3 regions of the Streptosporangium sp. NPDC020072 genome follow, and region 1 is predicted to be linked to each of the others. Evidence: riboswitches for the same ligand, from Rfam matches in the RefSeq annotation. Region 1 holds a riboswitch; each other region holds the start of a gene.

Region 1 (3,268 bases):
AAGGGCTCCACTTTTTCCGGCGAAATTCACATATAGGTCATAACCATACGGCCGACCGGCGCCGGGGCCGTGGTCGGCGGGGCTCCGGCGAAACCTTGGTCTGCGAGGACGTGGCGCGCGGCGGGCGCCCCCGGCCACGGACCCTGACTTGTCCGTGACTTAACCATAAAGGCGCCGACATATCATGAGTACTTCACGTAGCGACCACTATGTCAACAGCGCGTGCTACCTCTATGAAGTGTGGAACTTGACGACCTTTGAACAAGCCGTTTACCGTTCCTGACGGGCGACACTGATTCCAGACAACTCACGCCTCGATTAGCAGGTGCGGGGGGAGCGACTCCAGATGGCATATCCCGAAGTGGATTCCCGTCGCGGCGACAGCCTCCTGGGCATGGGCGAGGTCGGCCTCACAGATGAGGATCTCGTGCTGCTGGCGGAGCTGGCCAAGGGCGTCACGGTCGACCGGGTCGGACGCCGCCTCGACATCAGCGGAAGAACGGTCCGCCGTAGACTCCGCGGAATCTGCGACCGCATCGGCGTGGCGACGGCCATCGAGGCGGTCGCCTGGGCGGCCCGCAGACGCCTCATCTGAGGCGAGCCCTTACCCGAAGCCGTCCCGGGCCCCCGCGTACGGCAGGGGCCCCCTGAGGGGCCGCTGTGGCCGTACGCGACCCGGGTGCGTCCTTCCCCGAACCGCCGTCGGCGGTTCGGGGCGGTCCGGCCGGCCCAGCCGGTTCAGGCGGTCCGGGCGGTTCAGGCGGCTCAGTCGGCGATGCGCACCCCGCCCGCGAAGGGACGGTTGTCGATCGGGGCGATGTGAATGACGTCGCCGGTCTGCGGCGCGTGGACCATGAGGCCCGCGCCGATGTAGATCCCGACGTGGTGCAGGTCGCTGTAGAAGAAGACGAGGTCTCCCGGGCGCAGGTCGCTCCTTGAGGAGATGTGGGTGCCCGCGGTCCACTGGTCGCCCGTGTAGTGCGGCAGGCTGATGCCGACCTTCTGGTAGGCCCACATCACCAGGCCGGAGCAGTCGAAGGAGTTGGGGCCCTCGGCCCCCCACACGTACGGCTTGAGCTGCTGGGTGAGGGCCCAGCGGGCGGCCTCGGCGGCCTTGCCCGAGCCGATGATCGGCACGTTGACCTTGACCCGGCTGCCCCGGTTGCGCCCGGCCTGCGAACGCACCTCGCTGAACAGGTCGCTCTCGACCCGCTTCACCAGCCGTTCGATCTTGGTCCGCCGGTCACCGAGGTCGGACAGGAGGTCCTTGACCTCGTCGGTGCGGGCCTTGGCGCTGGCCTGCGCGCGCTGGGCGGTCTCGATCGCCTTGCTGACCTGCGCGACCTCCTCGCTCTGCTGCTGCTGGAGCGCGTAGTTCGTGGTGGCCTGGTCGAGGAAGGTGTCCGGGTTGGACGACTGGGTGAAGGCCAGCGCCGAGGCGAGCCCACCCGCCATGTAGGTGCTCTGGGCGAGCAGGGTGGCCTTGGTGCGCCGCTCGGCCAGCTGTGACTCGCTGGCGGCGAGGGTCTTCTTCGCGCTCTCCGCGGCGCGCTGCGCCTGCTTGAGCTTGACCCGCCCGCCGTTGTACTGCTCGGTGAGCGTCTCGATCTCGGTGTGCAGCTTCTCAGCCTGCTTGGCGAGCTCCTGCAGACTCGGTTTCGGCTCCGCGGTCGCGGCGAAGGGGGCGCCGAGGAGCAGGGAGGCGAAGGCGAGCCCGGCGATCACCACCTTGTGCCGCGGCCTGCGCACCCGGTGTTCTCGATGGCGGGCGTTCCCGCCCGCGCTCTCTCTCCCACGGTTGCGCGTGCGCTTCACCAACAGGCTCCTCTCTCGGCCGCCTACCGGGTTAGCTGACGGGTTCGGGCCGGAGGCAGCCCTACCGAGGCGCCGGTGGCACATCGGATTCACCCCGGGGGACGGCTGGAGGGTGGGTCCCCGGTTCCCCGAGTCGGGGATTCGGCGGCGCAGCACTTTACGGGTGCTGACATCGAGGACGGACATTAGTGCAATTGGCGGTTCATGCTCAACCAGAACTGTGAAGCCGGTGGAGCTTTCGCAACTGAAATGTCACGGTCGGGTCACGCAATTTCATGATCGACATATGTGCCACGCCGGGCATCCGCCTCCCCTGGCACGGGGGCGGAGATTCTCGCAGGTCCGGGCCTTCGGACGGGGCCGGTCGAGGCACGCCCGCCGGGCGGCCTCCCGGGGCGCGAAGAAGACGGCGAGATTCATCCGGCGGACCCTGCGGCCGAGATAAGGGCAGGCCGTAAACAAGCGGTGACGAGGACGTACTCTGATCAGTCATGGAGCAGGTTGCGCAACAGTCCCCGGTGCGGGCCGTACCCGGCCGGGACGAGGTTTCCCCGGAGGCCCCGGAAGGGGAGTCGGCGGCGGTCTCCGGCGACGTCCCGGAAGGATCGTCGGCGGAGATCACGGTGCGCAGGGCCAGGACGCCGGACGTCCGCGCCATCCGCCGCCTGGTCGACACCTACGCCGGAGCGGGGCCGCGCCTGCTGGAGAAGGCGACCGTCACCCTTTATGAGGACATCCAGGAGTTCTGGGTGGCCGACGTGGCGGGAAAGGTCGTCGGCTGTGGAGCACTGCACGTCCTGTGGGAGGACCTGGCCGAGATTCGCACGGTCGCCGTCGATCCCGACTGCCGGGGTATGGGAATCGGCCACCGGATCGTCTCCCGTCTCATCGGCGTCGCCGGAGACCTCGGACTGCGCAGGGTCTTCTGTCTCACCTTCGAGATCGATTTCTTCGCGAGACACGGATTCAGGCAGATCCAGGGCACACCCGTCGCGCCGGAGGTCTACGCGGAACTTCTCGCCTCCTATGACGAAGGTGTGGCAGAGTTCCTTGATCTGGAGCACGTCAAGCCGAACACCTTGGGAAACACCCGGATGCTGCTCCATCTGACACCGCGGGGCCACTAGCTTGACCGTGGTGCTGACTGATCGGAAAGGTGACTGTTGTTACCTATGTCGATACGTTGTGCACCAGCAAGCATGTGAGTCTGACATGTGCCACATGCGCAGTCGAAGTGAGGTGACGCGGTGAGCACCGGACAGCCACCGTATCCGCAGGATGATCCCGAGCGCGACCGCACACCGTCGGGGCATCCGCAATACGGACAGAACGCGGGTCGAGCCCCCGGAGAACTCGATCCCGATGTGACAGTCGTGGGATATCGATCGGAGGCCTCACAGCCGAACACCGGACCTGGGCAGACCCAGCCCGGGTACGGCCAGCAGCAGGGTTA
Region 2 (3,268 bases), on a different contig from region 1:
CGGGTGCCAGCAGCGGGATAGGGCTGGCGACCGCCCTGCACCTCGCCCGGCGAGGCGCCGAGGTGATCATGACCGCGCGCGACCGGGCCAGGGGGCGGGTGGCGCTGGAGAGGGTCAGGGCGGCGGCCCCGGAGGGACGGGCCGAGATCAGAGGCCTTGACCTGGCCGATCTCGCTTCGGTGCGGGCGTTCACGGACGACCTTGACCGGCCGATCGACCTCCTCGTCAACAACGCGGGCGTCGCCATGATTCCACGGCGGACGACGGCCGACGGCTTCGAGGCCCAGTTCGGCGTCAACCATCTCGGGCACTTCGCCCTGACCGGGTCGCTACTGCCCCGGCTGCTGGCCGGACAGGGGGCCAGGGTCGTCACGGTCTCCAGTGGCGCGCACGCGATGGGGCGGATCGACTTCGACGACCTGGGGCTGGAGAACGGCTACCGCCGCTTCGGCGCCTACTGCAGGTCCAAGCTGGCCAACCTGCTGTTCGCCCTCGAACTACAGCGCCTGGCCGGAGGCAAACTGCTCAGCCTGGCCGTCCATCCCGGGCCGACGGCCACCTCGATCATGCGGCCGGGCGTGTTCACCCGGCCGGTCACCGCCTTCATGCGGCTGGCGCTCAAGGCTCCGGAGAAAGGGGCCCTCCCCTCCCTGTACGCCGCGACCCACCCCGGCGTGGCCGGCGGCACGTACGTCGGCCCCGGCCCCAGGGCGCTGACGCCTTCGCCCAGGGCTCTCGACGAAGACCTGGCGCGGCGGCTGTGGATCGTCTCCGAGGAGCTCACGGGCGTACGGTTCGCCGCGCTCACGTCACGCCCCTGACCGGCCCCGGGGGCAGGGGCGACCCCGCCGGGACGGGTAAAGAGACCCCCTCTTGACCCGGTGGAGGAGGGGTCGGCCAAAAGATCTACGTTCACCTGGCACGCGAAGTCCTTGCCCTTGCCCTTCACCGTGCCCGTCGTGTCGCGATCCCCTCTCCCACCGGGGATCGCGTCACCGAAAGGGAGATCGTCCCGGGTGGACGAGGCCCCAGTCTTCCCCCTCGAACGGGGCCCATTCCCAAGCCAAGGCAATGTGTCGGACTTGTAATCGTCTGTCCGGTTCACGTACGTTCAACGAATTCGCGGCGAACGCCCAGACCTTCGCAGGTCAGCGCATTGCCACGACATTGCCCGACCGTGCTCCACCAGGTGGACATCCGCCTGATGGACACGGCCGCCGAATCCGCGAGTCTCGCGGAACCGGGGACCCAGGTCCTTTGGGGTGAATCAGCGCATACGCGCTGTAGGACACTTTCCAGTCCGAACCCGTCAGCTAACCCGGTAGGCGGCATGGAAGCGACGCAAGGAGCAGTACCCCATGGCCAAGCACCGCCTTACCTCCACCCCCAAGACGCACTACCTGGCCCGTGTCATCCTCGGCACCGCCATCGCCCTCAGCGGCGGAGTCGTCGCCGGTGGACCCGCCCTGGCGGACACCCCCGAGCAGACGTCCGCCACCGTCCGGAACGCGAGCGCGGACACCGCCAAGACCAGCCTCCAGACCACGGCCGAGCGCCTGCCCAAGGTGACCGCCCAGCAGGTTCTGAACATCGCCTCCCAGCAGATCGGCGTCAGCGAGAACGCCCAGGGCGGCGGCACCAAGTTCCACTCCTGGTACATGTCCAGTGAGCGCGCCAAGGAGACCACCGCCCGTGACGGCGGCCGCATCCAGGACTACGCCAACGCCCCCTGGTGCGCGATGTTCGTCTCCTGGGTCGGCGAGCAGGCCGGCATCCGCCCCACCATGGGCTGGGACGCCTACACCGTCACCCACGCCAAGTGGTTCAGGGACAACGGCCACTGGGGCACCACTCCCAAGCCCGGCGCCGTCGTCTACTTCGACTGGAAGGGCGGCAAGGACCTCGACGGGATCGACCACGTCGGCTTCGTGAAGCAGGACAACGGCAACGGCACGATCACCACGATCGAGGGCAACACCGGCAACGGCAAGGTCGAGCAGCGCATCCGTCCGACCTCCCAGGTCGTCGGCTACGGCTACCCGGTCTACAGCGGCTGACCCCATCCCCTCCCTCCGTACGGCCCCCGCCGTACGGGACCCCCATCCGCGGCGGACTCCCCGCCCGCCGCGGCGGTGATCCCCCGAATCCGGAAAGGGCCGTGGCTCCCCAGCCACGGCCCTTTCGGCGTCCCGCCCCTCCGCCGATATGGGAGCGCTCCCAAAAAGAAGCGCATCCATTTTGTGGTCATTTGAGCCCATAAGTCGCAATGGAAACGGAGGGGGGTAACGGTTGCGTCTCGCCGTATTGACGTCGGTCAACTCGTCGGCCACGCTTCGTGGGAGCGCTCCCAATACGTTGAGGAACCGCCTCGTCGCAGAGCCGCGTCTGTCGGGGACCGGCCCGTGACGACACCTCCCACCGATTCGGGCGAACGACCTGAGAGGGGTCCGGAATGTTGAACCACAGGCGGCGCGGCAGGCTCGCCGCGGTCACGACGGTCACGGCCGCGGCGCTGGCCTTGACCTCGTGCGGTTCCGGCGGGACGGACGGGCCCGCGTCCACGGCGGCCGAACCGGTCGTCGTCACCGTGCACACCTTCGGCGGCGGCGAGAACTTCGGCTACGACAAGGCCGCCCAGGCCTGGAACGCCGCCCATCCCGGCATCCAGATCAGATACCAGAACCTGACCGACCGCTTCGAGGACGTCTACCTGCCCCAGTTGCTCCAGCGGTTGCAGGCGGGCAGCGGCGCGGCCGACGTGGTCGCCCTGGACGAGGGCGCGATGGGCCTGATGAAGGCCCGCCCGCAGTTCTTCACCGACCTCGGGCAGTATGGCCTCGGAGGCCGCAAGGCCGACTTCCCCCCTGCCAAGTGGGACAACGGCGTCAACGCCGAGGGCAAGCTGTTCGCTCTCGGCACCGACATCGGCGGCATGACCATGTGTTACCGCACCGACCTGTTCGAGAAGGCGGGCCTGCCCACGGACCGCGAGGAGGTCGGCAGGCTCTGGCCCGACTGGAAGTCCTTCATGGACGTCGGCAGGAGGTTCCAGGCCGCCAATCCCGGAAAGGACGCGCCGCGCTTTCTGGACGGCCCGAACACCCTCTACAACGTGATCCTCGCCCAGGAGGCGCAGAGGAACGGCGACATCACCTACATCGACACGTCCAACAAGCTCGTCATCGACACCAACCCCGCCGTGAAGACCGCCTTCGACACGGTCAGGAGCTTCAGCGAGGCCGGGCTCACCGCCAAGCTGGCCTCCTTC
Region 3 (3,268 bases), on a different contig from region 1:
CAGCGCCGCGGGGCGCGTTGACGCCGTGGCGTCTCGGAGTGGCGGGGCGCTGTCCGTCAGAGCGTCATGGACACGGCGCCATGAACACCACGTTCCCTGAGCCCGCCACGCGAGGGCAAACGGTTTTGCGCCCACCGCCGTCTCGCGACCCGGCCGGCGTACGGGAAGCACGAGGCCGGCTCCTTCATCGAAGCCCGGATGAGCAGCGCGATCGGTAGTGGCGGAGAGTCTTTTTCTGACTGTGTGAATGCTGGTCGGTGAAATCACACCTGGCAGGGAGGTGGCATGGAGGCGTTGGCCTCCAAGGGGCCGGGCGGGGAGAGGTGCCGGCTGGACGAGCGGCGCCTGCAGCGGCTGCGGGCCGGGTTGGAGCGTGGTCCGGCCGCGCACGGATATGTGGAGGACCAGCGCTGGACGCCGGTCCGAATCGCCGACCTGATCGCGGTGTTGTTTCACGTCCGCCACACCTTGCGTGGGGTGTCGTGTCTTCTGCACCGCCTGGGCTGGAGTCCGCAGATCCCTGCGCAGCGGGCTGTTGAGCGTGGCGAGGGGGTGATCACCTCGTGGGTCGTCGAGGAGTGGCCGGCGATAGAGGGCGGCGCTCGACCTGGGCGCCCGGCTGTGCTGGGAAGACGAGTGCGGGCAGAACCTGAGGCCGCCCCGGGGCCTCCTGGACGTGGATCTTTACCTCGCCGTCGACCGGCGGCCTCTCGACGACCAGTGTGCCGGTGTCGGCCTCGGGCACGCCCCGGGAGCTTCGTGACCACTTCAACCGTTGGCGGATGCGTTGCCGCGCCCAGAGCGCCGAGACCGTGGGCACGATCGCGGCCGGAGGCCCAGGAACCAGCCACGTTTGTGAGCGCGGTCCAGCCGGTGGCTCGGATCCACTCGACCAGGTCCAGGGTGGCCGGCTCGATCGAGCGCGCCGCCGCGGGGTCCGATCTTCTCTAGTACATCGAGATGTGCACGTGGTCGTAGTGGTTGGCGGTCACACCGCCCCGGTTGGACATGGCACGCCAGCCGGAACCGGTGTTGATGCGCTGACGCCAGATGACGTACTTGACGCCGAGCCTGTCCCTGTTCTTCAGGGCCCAGGCGGCGAGCTCGTCGCCGAGCTTGACGTTGGCCGCGGTGGGCATGGACCCGCCGGTGCTCATCATGAAGTCGCAGGCCCGGCCGAGGGGGTGCTCGCCCCCGTCGTTCGCCGATCGGTAGCAGCCCACCTCGTGGGGCAGCTGGAAGGCCTGTCCGACGGCCTCGCGCATGATCCGCGTGCGGTCGGTGATGTTGTCGGACCCGGTGGGCAGCTGGGGCGCCCAGCTGCCGTCGGAGCGGCGCCCCGAGCCTGTGGGAACGAGCTGTTCGAGCTTGTCCTCGATCACGCGGATGACCTTCTCCGCGTCCTCACGCTGAACCTGCACCGTCTTGGCCTCCTGCTCGATCTGCCTGGAGAGCTGGGCCGTCCTGTCCGCGGCCTGTTTCATGAGGTCCCGGCTCCGGGCGAAGCCCTGCAGCTGGGCGATCTGCTGGGCGGTCAGCTGTTCCATGACGGCCGCGCCGCCCACCTCGGGGGCCGACAGGATCGAGGGAAGGTCGAGGGGGCCGTTCTGGTAACGGATCTGGACGATGGAGGCGACCTCCCTGCCCGCCTCGGCGTAGGCCGCTTCCGCCTGGCGCAGGTCGGCCTGCGCGACCTTCTCCGCCTCCTGCGCCTTCTTCAGCGACTCCCGTTTGGCGGCGTACGCCTCGATGAGCCGGTCGACTTTCTTGTTGAGCTGGGTCAGTTCGGCGCGGAGCCGGGATTCGTCGGGCTTCGGCGCGGCGCCCGCCGTTCCCGTGCCGCCGAGGGCGAAGGCGAAGGTGAGGGCCGAGGCCAGGCAGGCGGCGGCCGTACGTCGATGGAAAGCGGGGGACAGAGCCGTCACAGCTCTCCTCTCCTCACGCCGACCGGGTTAGCTGACGGGTTCGGGCTGGAGGAAGCCCTTCCACCGAAGTGGTTCACCCCAGATGCATGGGTCCCCGGTTCTCAGGTGAGGCACCTGAGATTAGGCATATCGTGCTGTTTGTCCGATGCGTGAGGATAGTAATGGTAAAAAGGTGACCGCGCGACCCCGAGTCGAGACCGATCGGTGATCATTCCGTGACAACGGCGCGCAGGCGCCGAGCTGTCTCCTCAGGCGGAACGTCGTTCACGAAGGCCCCCATGGCCGACTCGGACCCGGCGAGATACTTGAGCTTGTCCGGCGCCCGGCGGATGCTGAACAGCTCAAGATGCGTGTACGCCAGGTCCCTGTCCACCCGCACCGGTGCCTGGTGCCAGGCCGAGACGTACGGCATGGGCACCCCGAACAGCCCGTCCAGGCGGCGCAGCACCTCGGTGTAGAGCGGTCCGAACGCCGCGCGCTCGGCGGGGTCGAGTCCGTCGAGGCCGGGAACCCCGCGGTGCGGGTAGAGATGGACCTCGACCGGCCAGCGGGCCGCGGCGGGCACGAACGCCGTCCAGTGCTCGTTGGCCGCGACCACACGCTCGGCGGCCTCCCGTTCGGCCGCGAGCACGTCGGCGAAGAGGTCGCCACCGGTGCGCTCCCTGTGCCGCCGCGCCGCGCCGAGCAGGGTCCGGGTACGCGGGGTCACGTAGGGATAGGCGTAGATCTGGCCGTGCGGATGGGGCAGGGTGATGCCGATCTCCGGGCCGCGGTTCTCGAAGCAGAACACCTGCTCGACCCCGGGCATCGCGGAGAGCGCGACGGTGCGGTCGATCCACGCCTCCATCACCAGCTCGACCCGCTCGGGAGAAAGCATGGAGAAGGAGGAGTCGTGCTCGGAGGTGAAGCAGACGACCTCGCACCTGCCGACGCCGGGCCGTACCTCACTCAGGCCGCCGACCTGCGGGTAGGCGCCCAGGTTGGTGGAGAAGGACGGGAAGCGGTTCTCGAAGACGGCCACGTCGTAGGTGGGGGAGGGGATCTCGGTCGGACGGCCGGGCGCCGACGGGCACAGCGGGCACTCGTCGGCGGGCGGCAGGAACGTACGGCCCTGCCGGTGCCCGGCGACCGCGACCCACTCCTCGGTGAGCGGGTCGTAACGCAGCTCGGAGGCGGCGGGCCTGGGCGGCAGGTCGCGCGTGTCGACCGCGCCGCGCGCCGCGTCGTCCCGCAGGTCGAAGTAGAACAGCTCGCGGCCGTCGGCCAGGTGGGTCGCGGTGCGCCTCATCGGTCGCGGGTCCCGTCACCGGCGACGACCAGCTCACCGACCCTGGCGGCGAGTT

What was found. Region 1 has a riboswitch for cyclic di-AMP ahead of ABZ470_RS10955 (NlpC/P60 family protein). Riboswitches for the same ligand answer to the same signal wherever they lie in the genome.
Region 2: linked by a shared signal. The riboswitch ahead of ABZ470_RS34695 (CHAP domain-containing protein) and the one ahead of ABZ470_RS10955 (NlpC/P60 family protein) in region 1 are both predicted to bind cyclic di-AMP.
Region 3: linked by a shared signal. The riboswitch ahead of ABZ470_RS00080 (hypothetical protein) and the one ahead of ABZ470_RS10955 (NlpC/P60 family protein) in region 1 are both predicted to bind cyclic di-AMP.

Annotation. Positions count from the first base shown of each region.
Region 1 covers NZ_JBEYAB010000004.1:289,056-292,323, forward strand. Annotated here, with positions in the region: gene ABZ470_RS10950 (LuxR C-terminal-related transcriptional regulator) at 395-595, shown strand; gene ABZ470_RS10955 (NlpC/P60 family protein) at 766-1,815, opposite strand; cyclic di-AMP (ydaO/yuaA leader) riboswitch at 1,821-1,972, opposite strand; gene ABZ470_RS10960 (amino-acid N-acetyltransferase) at 2,307-2,942, shown strand.
Region 2 covers NZ_JBEYAB010000017.1:117,665-120,932, forward strand. Annotated here, with positions in the region: gene ABZ470_RS34690 (oxidoreductase) at 1-821, shown strand, start outside; cyclic di-AMP (ydaO/yuaA leader) riboswitch at 1,206-1,343, shown strand; gene ABZ470_RS34695 (CHAP domain-containing protein) at 1,359-2,057, shown strand; gene ABZ470_RS34700 (ABC transporter substrate-binding protein) at 2,453-3,268, shown strand, end outside.
Region 3 covers NZ_JBEYAB010000001.1:15,801-19,068, reverse strand. Annotated here, with positions in the region: gene ABZ470_RS00085 (winged helix-turn-helix domain-containing protein) at 286-951, shown strand; gene ABZ470_RS00080 (hypothetical protein) at 948-1,925, opposite strand; cyclic di-AMP (ydaO/yuaA leader) riboswitch at 1,928-2,062, opposite strand; gene galT (galactose-1-phosphate uridylyltransferase) at 2,134-3,213, opposite strand; gene ABZ470_RS00070 (DeoR/GlpR family DNA-binding transcription regulator) at 3,210-3,268, opposite strand, start outside.